Regions from separate parts of the Streptomyces sp. NPDC032126 genome, predicted to be linked through region 1. Evidence: riboswitches for the same ligand, from Rfam matches in the RefSeq annotation. Region 1 holds a riboswitch; each other region holds the start of a gene.
What was found. A riboswitch is a leader RNA that binds a small molecule or an ion and turns the genes downstream of it on or off. The one in region 1 is predicted to bind cyclic di-AMP.

Region 2: another riboswitch for cyclic di-AMP. It lies ahead of ACZ5NW_RS03860 (M23 family metallopeptidase); the one in region 1 lies ahead of ACZ5NW_RS23895 (C40 family peptidase).
Region 3: another riboswitch for cyclic di-AMP. It lies ahead of ACZ5NW_RS13030 (M23 family metallopeptidase); the one in region 1 lies ahead of ACZ5NW_RS23895 (C40 family peptidase).

What each region holds. Positions count from the first base shown of each region.
Region 1 is NZ_JBVIMA010000006.1:326,711-331,002, forward strand. Features, by position in the region: gene ACZ5NW_RS23890 (tellurite resistance/C4-dicarboxylate transporter family protein) at 1-548, opposite strand, end outside; gene ACZ5NW_RS23895 (C40 family peptidase) at 671-1,792, opposite strand; cyclic di-AMP (ydaO/yuaA leader) riboswitch at 1,843-2,015, opposite strand; gene pcrA (DNA helicase PcrA) at 2,246-4,292, shown strand, end outside.
Region 2 is NZ_JBVIMA010000001.1:911,603-915,894, reverse strand. Features, by position in the region: gene ACZ5NW_RS03865 (SGNH/GDSL hydrolase family protein) at 320-1,105, opposite strand; gene ACZ5NW_RS03860 (M23 family metallopeptidase) at 1,317-2,240, opposite strand; cyclic di-AMP (ydaO/yuaA leader) riboswitch at 2,245-2,402, opposite strand; gene ACZ5NW_RS03855 (alpha-galactosidase) at 2,721-4,292, opposite strand, start outside.
Region 3 is NZ_JBVIMA010000003.1:20,980-25,271, reverse strand. Features, by position in the region: gene ACZ5NW_RS13045 (MarR family winged helix-turn-helix transcriptional regulator) at 1-496, opposite strand, end outside; gene ACZ5NW_RS13040 (dihydrofolate reductase family protein) at 570-1,700, shown strand; tRNA gene ACZ5NW_RS13035 (tRNA-Met) at 1,813-1,886, shown strand; cyclic di-AMP (ydaO/yuaA leader) riboswitch at 2,203-2,362, shown strand; gene ACZ5NW_RS13030 (M23 family metallopeptidase) at 2,370-3,398, shown strand; gene ACZ5NW_RS13025 (aldo/keto reductase) at 3,468-4,292, shown strand, end outside.

The DNA of each region.
Region 1 (4,292 bases):
CGCGGGTCGAAGTGGGCGAGCGCGACGCCGTAGAGGACGAGGCCGAGCCAGAACACGACGAGCGACGCGTGCGCGAGCCAGGCCACCGCCTCGGCGCGCGCCAGCGTCGCGCCCAGTACGGCGAGGCCCTGCGTGGCCACACAGCCCAGGAACACCGCGCCGGACATCCGGCCCCGCCAGTGCCGTACGACGTCCACGAGCAGCACCGCCCAGAGCAGCGCCGCGATCTCCAGCATCACATCGGCGAGCGTCTGCCGCCCCGCCAGGGAGAAACGCGTCCCGAGGACGGTCGTCGCCGCCACGGCCGTGAGCGCGCCCGGCGTTCCCGCCTCGGCCTTCCACTGTTCCCGGTGCCGCACCAGCCGTACGACGAAGTCCCCGGCCAGCGCGACCCACGCGACCGACGCCAGCACCAGGGCGACGCGGGACAGCACGTCGTGATCGGTCAGGAGCAGCCCGACGGACACGATCCCGGTCGCCATGACAGCGGCCCCCGCCGCCGGCGTCCGCTGCGCCCACCAGACGCGAAGAGGTGAGGTCCCGGCCATGCGCCGATGCTAAGGACCTCGCGCCCCCGACGACCGGGGCCACGCGCACACCGCCGTGGAAATACGCGCGGGTGCAGGCGGGGGCGTGAGGTGGGGAGGGCGCGCGGGAGCGCGGATACCGCCTAGGCCGGTCTCACCACGCTGTGGATCGTCGACGCGCCGTCGTAGTAGATCGACTCCTCGCGGACGTAGGCGCCGGGCTTCGGGGCGTGGATCATCATGCCGTTGCCGATGTAGAGGCCCACGTGGCTGACGTCGTCGTAGAAGAAGACCAGGTCGCCGGGGAGGGCCTGGGAGAGGGGAACCGTGGTGCCGGCGTTGACCTGGTCGTACGTCACGCGCGGGAGGTCGACGCCGGCGGCCTTCCAGGCGGCCTGGGTGAGGCCGGAGCAGTCGTAGGAGTCGGGGCCGGTGGCGCCCCAGACGTACGGCTTGCCGATCTGCGCGCGGGCGAACGCGATCGCCTTGTCGGCCTTCGTGGCGTACGACGAGTCCGATGGGGCGGTGGACGAGCCGGGGGAGGTGGTCGATGTGCCGGACGGCGGCGCGGTGGTCTGCTGCTGCGCGGCCGCCTCCGCCGCCTGCTGCCGCGCCAGCTCCGCGGCCTTGCGGGCGGCCTCCTCCTGCTTCTGCTTCTCGATCGCCGCGAGCCGCGCCTTCTCCTCCGCCGTCAGCCGCGCCAGCAGCTCGCGCGCGTCGCTGAGCTTCTGCTGGACGGTGGCCTTGGCGGTCTTGAGGTCGTTCTGGGTGTCGGTGAGCGTCCGGAGGCTCTCGGAGGCCTCCCGGCGCTTCTGCATCGTCGCCGACTGCTCGGTGACGAAGTCGTCGACCGCGCCCTTCTGGCGGTCGGTCATCCGGCTCATCAGCTGCGTCTGGTCGAAGTAGTCCTGCGGGGTGTCCGCGAGCAGGAAGGTCGCGGTGTCGGGCGCGGCGGCACCGGTGCGGTACTGGGCGGCCGCGAAGGAACCCAGCTCCTCCCGCGCCTCGTTGAGCTTCTGGGTGCGCCGGGCGACGTCGTCCAGCAGGGTGTCGACCTGCTTGCGCTGCTTGGTCGTCTTCTCCTTGGCGGCGTTGTACTTCTCCGTGGCCGTCTCCGCCTGCCGGTAGAGATCGTCGACCTTCTTCTCGACCTCCTCCAGGCTGGGCCTGCCGTCGGCGGAGGGCGCGGCGTTCGCCGTCTGGGAGAGCAGGGCCACGGAGGTGAGCGCGGCGGTGGCGAGAGCGGGGGTGCGTATGCCGGCCATGAGCGGGCCCGCCGAACGCGGCTTGCGGTGCTGCGACGCCAAGGGAGGCGACTCCTTCCAATGTTCCGCCTACCGAGTTAGCTGTCGGGTTCGGGCGGAGGTTTGGAAGGGTTTGCCCTACGGCCTGTCCCGGGACGGGAGGCGGGCCGATTCACCCCAAGGTCGGTGGGTCCCCGGCTCCGGCTGCCGCGAGGGGGCGCGCCGGACTCGGCGGAGGCCGTGCGGCCCGGCGACGTTCGCCGGTGGGTGTCGTACGGCCCGCCCGGCACGGTAGCCAACTGGTGTGGCCCCTGTGAAGGTTGATGGGTGATATGCCCGATACATTTTCGTGACCTTGGCATGTCCGGGCCCGGGCCGGCGCGCCCCGTGGCGCGGCCATCACACAGGGTGGCGGCGGCCGGGTTTGGGGGACGGCCACCGGTTGTCAGTGGGGCCCCCTAGACTCGGAGAGCGATGAGCAGCCTCTTTGACGACAGCTTCCTGGCGGACCTCCAGGCCCCTCGCGGCCGCGAGGAGGAACCCCCGCCGCCGCCCGAGGACGATCACGCTCCGGAGCCGCTTCCGGACGATCTGTTCGGCGGGAAGTTCGACGTGCCCCCGGACCGGGACGCCTACTACCGCGACGGCGCCCCGCGCCCGGCCCTGGACGCCGCCGCCCTGGTCGAGGGGCTCAACGACAACCAGCGCGCCGCCGTCGTCCACTCCGGCACCCCGCTGCTCATCGTCGCCGGCGCCGGCTCCGGCAAGACGCGCGTGCTCACCCACCGCATCGCCCATCTGCTCGCCGCGCGCGATGTGCACCCGGGCCAGATCCTCGCGATCACCTTCACCAACAAGGCCGCCGGCGAGATGAAGGAGCGCGTCGAGCACCTCGTCGGCCCGCGCGCGAACGCGATGTGGGTCATGACGTTCCACAGCGCGTGCGTGCGCATCCTGCGCCGCGAGAGCAAGAAGCTCGGCTTCACCTCGTCCTTCTCGATCTACGACGCCGCCGACTCCAAGCGCCTGATGGCCCTGGTCTGCCGCGACCTGGACCTCGACCCCAAGCGCTTCCCGCCCAAGTCCTTCAGCGCCAAGATCAGCAATCTGAAGAACGAGCTGATCGACGAGGAGGACTTCGCCGCCCAGGCGACGGACGGCTTCGAGAAGACCCTCGCCCAGGCGTACGCGCTCTACCAGTCACGGCTGCGCGAGGCCAACGCGCTCGACTTCGACGACCTGATCATGACGACGGTCAACCTGCTGCGCGCCTTCCCGGACGTCGCCGAGCACTACCGCCGCCGCTTCCGGCACGTCCTCGTCGACGAGTACCAGGACACCAACCACGCCCAGTACGCGCTCGTGCGCGAGCTGGTCGGGACGCGCGAGCACGACGTCGACGTCCCGCCGAGCGAGTACGACATCCCGCCCGCCGAGCTGTGCGTCGTCGGCGACGCCGACCAGTCGATCTACGCCTTCCGTGGCGCGACCATCCGCAACATCCTCCAGTTCGAGGAGGACTACCCGGACGCCACGACGATCCTGCTGGAGCAGAACTACCGCTCCACGCAGACCATCCTGTCCGCCGCCAACGCGGTCATCGAGCGCAACGAGTCCCGCCGCCCCAAGAACCTGTGGACCAACGCGGGCGCGGGCGCGCGCATCACCGGCTATGTCGCCGACACCGAGCACGACGAGGCGCAGTTCGTCGCCGACGAGATAGACCGCCTGGTGGACGCGCGCGAGGCGAAGGCCGGCGATGTCGCCGTCTTCTACCGCACCAACGCCCAGTCGCGTGTCTTCGAAGAGGTCTTCATCCGCGTCGGCCTGCCGTACAAGGTCGTCGGCGGCGTCCGGTTCTACGAGCGCAAGGAGGTCCGGGACGTCCTGGCCTATCTGCGCGTCCTCGCCAACCCGGAGGACTCCGTCCCGCTGCGCCGCATCCTCAACGTGCCCAAGCGCGGCATCGGCGAGCGCGCCGAGGCGATGATCGACGCCCTCTCCCAGCGGGAGAAGATCAGCTTCCCGCAGGCGCTCAAGCGCGTCGACGAGGCGTACGGCATGGCGGCCCGCTCCACCAACGCCGTGAAGCGGTTCAACGTGCTGATGGAGGAGCTGCGGACGATCGTCGAGTCCGGCGCGGGACCGGCCACGGTCCTCGAAGCCGTCCTCGAACGCACCGGATATCTCGCCGAGTTGCAGGCCTCCACCGACCCGCAGGACGAGACCCGCATCGAGAACCTCCAGGAACTCGCCGCCGTGGCCCTGGAGTTCGAGCAGGAGTCCGAGGGCACCCCCGGCGGGCTCGCGGACTTCCTGGAGCGGGTCGCGCTGGTGGCCGACTCCGACCAGATCCCCGACGAGGACGAGGACGGCTCCGGCGTCATCACCCTGATGACCCTGCACACCGCCAAGGGCCTGGAGTTCCCGGTGGTCTTCCTCACCGGCATGGAGGACGGCGTCTTCCCGCACATGCGCGCCCTCGGCCAGACCAAGGAGCTGGAGGAGGAGCGCCGCCTGG
Region 2 (4,292 bases), on a different contig from region 1:
CGTGTGGTCGCCCCACGTGCCCGGTCGCCCAAGCTGCGCGGTCACCCCAGCCGCCCGGTCGGCCCACCTGCCCGGTCGCCTCTCCCGTGCGGTCGCCTCACCTGCCCGGTCGGTCCCACGTGCCCGATCGCCCAAGCTGCGCGGTCACCCCAGCCGCCCGGTCGGCCCACCTGCCCGGTCGCCTCTCCCGTGCGGTCGCCCCACCTGCGTGGTCGCCCCACATGCCCGGTCGGCCCCACCTGCGCGGTCGCCGTTCCCGTGCGGTCGCCCCATCTGCCCGGTCGGCCCCACCCGTGTGGTGGCCGGAGGCCGGGTGTGCTCAGGCCACTGCCGCGATCCGCATCTTGATGTCGTCCGGGGACAGTGCGCCCTTGGCGGTCACATGGTCGCCGGAGGACTCCCCACGCAGCCGGCGCCCGATCCACGGCACCAGGTATTCGCGCGCCCAGTGCACGTCGTCCTTGCGGACCTCCAGGGTGCCGCGCGGCGGGAGCGGCGGCCAGGGCTGCTCGGGGTCGGCCGGGACCTCCAGGCCGAGGGCCTGGCCGGCGCGCAGCGCCACGCGCGTGTGCCCCTCCGGGGAGAGGTGCAGGCGGTCGTCGTCCCAGGCCCGGCGGTCCTGGACGGACTTCAGGGACCACAGGTCCAGGACGGGACAGCCGTACCGGTCGGCGATGGCGCGGACGTGCCCGTTGTAGGTGGCGATCCGGCCGCGCAGGTGCTTGAGCACGGGGACGCCACGGGTGTCGAAGCCGGTGGTCACCAGGACCGTGCCGGCCACCTCGGTCAGGGACGCGATCGCGCGCTCGAAGCGCTCGGCGACCTCGTCGGGGTCGGTGCCGGGACGGATGATGTCGTTGCCGCCCGCGCAGAAGGACACGAGGTCCGGCGCGAGTTCGAGCGCGCGCGGGAGCTGGTCGGCCATGATCTGGTCGAGCAGCTTCCCGCGCACGGCGAGATTGATGTATTGGAAGTCGCCTTCGGGCCGCCGGTCGGCGAGAAGCACCGCGAGCCGGTCGGCCCAGCCGACGAACGCCCCGTCGGGGCCGGGGTCGCCGACGCCCTCGGTGAAGCTGTCCCCCACCGCCACGTACGACCCGATCACTGATCTGTTGTCACTCTTCGAATCGTCTGCCACAGCGGTTCATGATTCCCCTTCGAATGTGACCTACGCGACCGTAGGCGAGGGTTGACGGACGGTGAGATAGGCCACTGCCAAAGAGTTGCCAAGGGGGGAATACACCGAAGGCCGGACCCAGGGGATGGAGTCCGGCCTTCGGTGGCGTGGGTCGGGCCCGAGCGGCCCGGGGGGTGGGTCAGCCGACGCTGACGCCGTGCGCGCGGAGGTAGGCGACCGGGTCGACGTCGGAGCCGTAGTCGGGGGTCGTACGGATCTCGAAGTGCAGGTGCGGGCCGGTCACGTTGCCGGTCGCGCCGGACAGGCCGACCTGCTGGCCCGCGCTGACCGTCTGGCCGGCCGAGACGGAGAGCTGCGAGAGGTGGGCGTACTGCGCGTAGTAGCCGTCGGCGAGCTTGATGACGACCTGGTTGCCGTACGCGCCGCCCCAGCCCGCGGAGACGACCGTGCCCGCGCCGACCGCCTTGAGGGAGGTGCCGGTCGGGACGACGAAGTCGACGCCGGTGTGGTAGCCGCTGGCCCACATGCTGCCCGGGGTGCGGTAGGCGGTGCCGACGGTGGCGCCGGAGACGGGGGCGGTGAACCCGTTGGAGACGGTTTCGGCCGCCGCGGCCCGGGCGGTCGTCGACTGCTGCGCCGACTTCTGCGCCTTCTTCGCGGAGGACTTCGCCGTGGACGCCGAGGTGTGGGAGGTCTTCGCGGTGGAGCCGGCGGCCTTCTTGCCGAGCGACAGCTTGAGGCCGGGGTGGATCAGCGAGGGGTCGTTGCCGACGACCTCGCGGTTGTCCCGGTACAGCTTCTGCCAGCCGCCGCTCACATGCTGCTCGTCGGCGATCTTCGAGAGGTAGTCGCCGGAGCGGACGGTGTAGGTCCGCGCGACGGCCTTCTTCTCGGTGCTCTTCTTCTCCGCCTTCTGCGCGGCCGGAGCGGCCTGGACGGCCTTCGCCGCTACGGAGGAGACCGGCTGCGCGGCCGGCGCGGCCTGGGCGCCGGTGGCCCCGATGAGCGGAAGGGCGAGCGCGGCGCCGCCGGTTCCGGCGACGGCGAGAGTACGGGTGAAGCGCAGGGACTTCGGACGGCGGTGCTTACCCTTCGCGGGCATGGCGAATTCCTCTCCGGCGCCTGCGAGGTGAGCTGTCGGGTGCGGGCTGGAGATGCCCGGCCGTGCCATGGCACGACTTGACCCCTAGCCGTTCCGGAGACCGGAACAGGCGGTTGTACCTGTGGGTCCCCCGCTCCTGCCGGGCACGGGTGAGTGTGTGCGGATTCCGGACAGCGGCAGGATTCGGCGTTCCGTCCGGATTGGTGGCGAACGTAAGCGACCAAGACGCACGGAAACAAGCAGAGGTTGCACGGGCCGGGCTTTTCTCTTGATCAGCTGGGAGAATTCCCGGTCACCCTGCGTCAATCAGAGGGAATGCGCTCGCGCCAAATACCTTGGAAAGAAACATGAATTACGTGAACATGACGCGCGACGCTGGGTCACGGATATGACGATGCTCACGTGACACCGCTCCAGATGCCCCTATTCCAGAGCGACTTGGAATAAGGGCATCGATTTCGGCTAATACGGACAGAAGTCTCAGATGCGGCGCAGTCGGAGAACCGTCGCATCGAGATCACCGCGCAGCCCGGTCCGCAGTCCGTGATGCAGCAAAAGCGCACCTCGATGCACTTCGCCCGTTTCGAGGCATTCGTACGACGCCGTCGGGTCCAGGCCCTTCAGTCGCAGCGCCGGCACCGGCTCGCCGTAGCGCTGGGCCTCCAGCCAGGCGAGGACGACGGCGTCGCCCCCGCGCACGTACTGCACGGCGCTCAGCCCGCCCTGCGGAGGCCGCAGCCGGTAGAGGTCGCCGTGCTGCACCAGGGGCCGGATCTCCTTGTAGAGGGCCACCCACTCCCCGGCCTCGGCGAGCTCCTCCTCGCTCCACTCGGCGAGGTCGCCACCGACTCCGAGCACCCCGGCCATCGCGCTGACGAAGCGGAAGCGCAGCGAGCTCACCCTGCCGTTGAGCTGGGTGTTCGGGCTGTCGGTGACCCAGGCGGCCATGACCCGGGCGGGGTGGATCTGGCTGAAGCCGTGCTGGATGGCGAGCCGGTCGAGCGGGTCGGTGTTGTCGGAGGTCCACACCTGGTCCGTGCGGCTCATGATCCCGAGGTCGATCCGTCCGCCGCCGCCCGAGCACGACTCGAAGGCGACGCCGGGGTGGGCCTGCCGGAGCCGGTCCAGCAGGGCGTACAGCGCGCGGACATGGTCGATCCACAGGCGCTGCGGGTAGGGGTCGCCCGGCCAGCCGGCGTCGGTGAAGCAGCGGTTGAAGTCCCACTTCACATAGTCGATCGGAGCGCTGGAGAGCAGGGTGTCGAGCCGCTCCCAGAGGTACTCCTGGACGTCCTCGCGCGCGAGGTTGAGCACGAGCTGATTGCGGAACTCCGTCCGCTTTCGTCCCGGTTGGTACTGCACCCAGTCGGGGTGCGCCCGGTACAGATCGCTGTCCGGGTTGACCATCTCGGGCTCGACCCAGATGCCGAACCGCATGCCGAGCGCGTGCACATAGTCCGCGAGCGGCTTGAGGCCGGAGGGGAAGCGGTCGGGGTTGGGAGTCCAGTCACCGAGGCCGGCGCGGTCGCTGGTGCGGGCGCCGAACCAGCCGTCGTCGACGACGAACAGCTCCACGCCGATCGCCGCGGCCCGGCGGGCGAGCGTGGCCTGCTGTTCCTCGGAGATGTCGAAGGTCGTGGCCTCCCAGGAGTTGAACAGCACCGGCCGGTCCTGGTCGGCGTCCGGGATGACATGGGCGCGCTGATAGGCGTGCCAGGCGCGGCTCGCCCCGCCGAAGCCGGCGTCGCTCCACAGTCCGGCGAAGACGGGCGTGGTGAAGGACTCCCCGGGCGTGAGACGCAGCAGACCCGAGTCGTCGTACCCGGCGCCGCCGGTGATCTGTACGCGCGCGTCGGGGAGTTGGGCGACGGCGATCCGCCAGGAGCCGGACCAGCCGAGCGCGCAGCCGTAGACCTCGCCGCGCTCCTCGGTGGCGTCGGTGTCCAGGGCGACCCAGGGCAGGTGCTGGTGGCCGGTGTGACCGCGCCGGCTGCCGATGACCTTCTCGCCGTAGGTGAGGGGTGCCCGGGTGAGCCGGGACTCCGCGGCCCA
Region 3 (4,292 bases), on a different contig from region 1:
TGGACCGCCTCCGCCACGGCAGTTCCTCCGGCGCCGCCTCGCCCTCGCCCTGGAACCCGGCCACCACCTGCGTGAAGATCTCCTCCAGCTGCCGCACCTGCTCGGGCGTGAGCCGGTCGAAGAGGGCGGCGCGGACCGTCTCCACATGGCCGGGGGCCAGCCGCTCCAGGACCGCCATGCCCTCGTCCGTCAGGACCGCGACACTGCCGCGCTTGTCCCAGCGGCAGTCCTCGCGCCGCAGCAGCCCGTCCTTCTCCAGCCGGGTCACCGCGTACGTCAGCCGGCTGCGGGTGATCTTCAGCGACTCCGCGAGATCGGTCATCCGCAGCCGCCGCTCGGGCGTCTCGGAGAGATTCGCCAGGATGGAGTAGTAGAGATGGGGCATGCCGGCCTCCTGCTGGAGCTGCCGGTCGATCGCGTCGTCGAGCAGGAGGTAGCCGGCGACATACGCGCGCCAGGCGCGCTGCTCCTCGGGGGTGAGCCAGCGGGTCGTCATGCCTCCAGTGTAGGTTTGTTTCAAACTTGAACCAAGACCGTGTTCCGTCCACCGCCCGAGGGAAGCCGCGCCGATGCCGTACCCGTACGTCCTGCTGTCCGCCGCCGTCTCCCTCGACGGCTACCTCGACGACACCGGCCCCGACCGGCTGCTGCTGTCCAGCCCCGCCGACTTCGACCGCGTCGACGAGGTCCGCGCCTCCGTCGACGCCATTCTGATCGGCGCCGGCACGATCCGCGCCGACAACCCGCGCCTGCTGGTCAACTCCCCGGACCGCCGCGCCGCCCGCGTGGCCGAGGGCCGCCCGGAGTACCCGCTCAAGGTCACCGTCAGCGCCTCGGGCGACCTGGACCCGTCCGCCAACTTCTGGCACACGGGCGGCGACAAGCTCGTCTGTACGACGGACAAGGGCGCGGAGCGGCTGAGCCGGACGCCGGTCGCGGCGGACGTGGTCGCGCTGGGCCCGGAGGTGGGCTGGCGCCCCCTGCTGGAGCACCTGTACGAGGCCAGGGGTGTCCGCCGGCTCATGGTCGAGGGCGGCGGCACCGTCCACACCCAGCTCCTCCAGGAGGGCCTGGCGGACGAACTCCAGCTGGTCCTGGCCCCCCTCTTCGTCGGCACGCCGGACGCCCCCCGCCTCTTCGGCCCCGGCGCCTACCAGCCGGGCCGACTGCGCCTGGTGGAGACCCGCCGGATCGAGGACGTGGTCCTCATGCGCTACGAGCCGACCGCCCCCGGTCCCGGCCCGCTGGCCCACGCCGCCGACCACCACTGGCTGGCCGTGGCCTGCGAGCTGGCGGACCTGTGCCCGCCCTCCCCGACCGCGTTCAGCGTGGGCGCGGTGGTCGTCGCGGCGGACGGCACCGAACTGGCCCGCGGCCACTCCCGCGAGTCCGGCGACCCGGTGGTCCACGCCGAGGAGGCGGCCCTGGCCAAGATCGACCCCGCCGACCCCCGGCTGCCCACGGCGACGGTCTACAGCAGCCTGGAGCCCTGCGCCCACCGCGCCTCCCGCCCCGCACCGTGCGCCGAACTGATCCTGCGGGCGGGCGTACGCCGGGTGGTGACGGCCTGGCGCGAGCCGGACACGTTCGTCACGGCGGCCGATGGAAGCGGGCTGCTGGCGGCGCGGGGCGTCGAGGTGGTCGTCCTCCCGGAGCACGAGCCCACCGCGAAGAGGCCGAACGCGCACCTCCTGGGGTGACCGGCTCACCCCCGTCGTCCACCCCGCGCGCCCGCTGTCTCCCGGCGTGACCCGCGCCTCACCGAGCCGTTTCGCTTTCCGTCCCCCGCATGACGTATGCTGGTTTCACCGACGCGGGGTGGAGCAGCTCGGTAGCTCGCTGGGCTCATAACCCAGAGGTCGCAGGTTCAAATCCTGTCCCCGCTACTGAAGGCCGAGGGCCGGAATCCGAAAAGGGTTCCGGCCCTCGGTGTTTTCTCAGCGCGTGCCGTGACCGGCTCCTCCTCACGCATCGTGACCGTGCGACGCCCCTCCGCATAACATCTGAGTCACCATCAAAAACCGTGAGACTCCTGATGCGGCCTCGATGCCGGGTCAACTCGCCCGTTTTTCACCGGTCCTGGCATGAAAGTCCAGGCCAAAAATGTAGTTGATCAAGTCGAACAGCTTGGAAACCGGCCCCCAGGTCTATTAACGTTCGATAACGCAGCGCGGTCGTCCCAGCCGTCACAAGAGATGGCTCCGTGCGCACGCGCCGAATCCCGCAAGGGAACCGGGGAACCACCACCTTGGGGTGAATCACGCGGACACCGCCGTGCGACAACGGCCGGTTTACGCGCGTAGGAGACCTTCCCGCTCCGAACCCGTCAGCTAACCCGGTAGGCGACGGAAGGAAAGGAGTACGCCCGCGTGGCGTCCAACCGGCCTGCCCCAGAAGCCCCGCTCGCGCCGACTCCGCGGGTCACCGAGACCTTCGGCTACGGCAGCTATCGCACCGACGAGGGCCCCTGGGAGGAGTGGAACCCCACCGCGGACTCCCTTCGCCCCGTGCGTGGCCGGCACCGCGTCGCCAAGCAGCGCGGCGGACTCGCCCGCAGCTCCACGGTTCTCGGCGTCGGCGTCATCGCCGCCGTCGGCGCGGGCGGCATGGCCAGCGCCAACACCGGCAAGCCGCCGGTCTCCATCTCCCTTCCCGACCTGCCCTCCGTCGGCTCCCTCATCTCCGACGACGAGGAGCCCCAGGACAGCGCGCCGACCCTGAGCAGCTTCGCCGCCACCGCGGACGACAGCGCCGAGGGCTCCGCCGACGCCGGCGAGGCCCTGCGCAACCGGATCATGGCGCAGGCCGAGTCGCAGCAGACCCAGGTCGACACCAAGACCCTCGCCGCCGCCGACGCCGCCGCGGCCAAGGCGGAGGCCGACGCCGCCGCCCAGGCCAAGCAGCAGGCCGACGCCGCGGCCGCCGCCGCGAAGAAGCAGGCCGACGCGGAGGCCGCCAAGAAGGCCGAGGCCGAGCGCCTCGCCGCGCTGGCCAAGCAGTACACGCTGCCGACCTCGTCGTACACGATCACCTCGACCTTCGGCCAGGCCGGCTCGATGTGGTCCTCCGGCTACCACACCGGCCTCGACTTCGCCGCCCCCACCGGCACCCTGATCAAGGCCATCCACGGCGGCACGATCACCGAGGCGGGCTGGGCCGGCTCCTACGGCTACCGCACGATCCTCACCCTCGACGACGGCACCCAGCTGTGGTTCTGCCACCAGTCGTCGATCAGCGTGAGCGTCGGCCAGAAGGTCGGCACCGGTGACGTCATCGGCCGCGTGGGCGCGACCGGCAACGTGACCGGCCCGCACCTGCACCTGGAAGTCCACCCGGACGGCCAGTCCGACGGCATCGACCCGATGGCCTGGCTGCGTGGCAAGGGCCTCAACCCCTGAGCCACGCCCCGCTGTCGGAAGAGCGGAATAGCGGAATAGCGGCTCACGGTACGGCCGTTGCAGCTGAGCATGACTTCTCTGCGCAAGCTCGGCTCCTCGGACCTTGAGGTCTTCCCGCTCGCCCTCGGCGGCAACGTCTTCGGATGGACCGCCGACGAGGCGGCCTCCTTCGCCGTCCTCGACGCCTACGCGGCCGCCGGAGGCAACTTCGTCGACACCGCCGACTCCTACTCCGCGTGGGTCGACGGCAACAGCGGCGGCGAGTCCGAGACGATCATCGGCAACTGGGTGCGGGCCCGCGGCAACCGCGACGACATCATCATCGCCACCAAGGTCAGCCAGCACCCCGACTTCCCGGGCCTGTCCGCGGCCAACATCAAGGCGGCCGCCGAGGCGTCCCTGCGCCGCCTGGGCACCGACCGCATCGACCTGTACTACACCCACTTCGACAAGCCCGAGATCCCGGTCGAGGAGATCATCGGCGCGCTGGACGAGCTGGTGAGGGCGGGCAAGGTGCGCCACATAGCCGCCTCCAACATCACCCCCGAGCGGCTGCGGGCCTCCCTGGACTTCTCCGACCGGGAGGGCCTCGCCCGGTATGTGGCCCTCCAGCCCCATTACAACCTCGTCTCCCGCGACACCTACGAGGGCGCCCTGCAGGACCTCGCCGTCAGCGAGGGCCTGGCCGCGGTGCCGTACTACGCCCTGGCGTCGGGCTTCCTCACCGGCAAGTACCGCCCCGGTACGACGGTGGACAGCCCCCGGGCCCAGGGTGCGGGCAGGTATCTCGCATCGGACCGGGGTGTCCGTGTCCTGACCGTCCTGGACGAGATCTCCGCGGCGCACGAGGTCCCGGTGGCCACCGTCGCCCTGGCCTGGCTGGCGGCCCAGTCG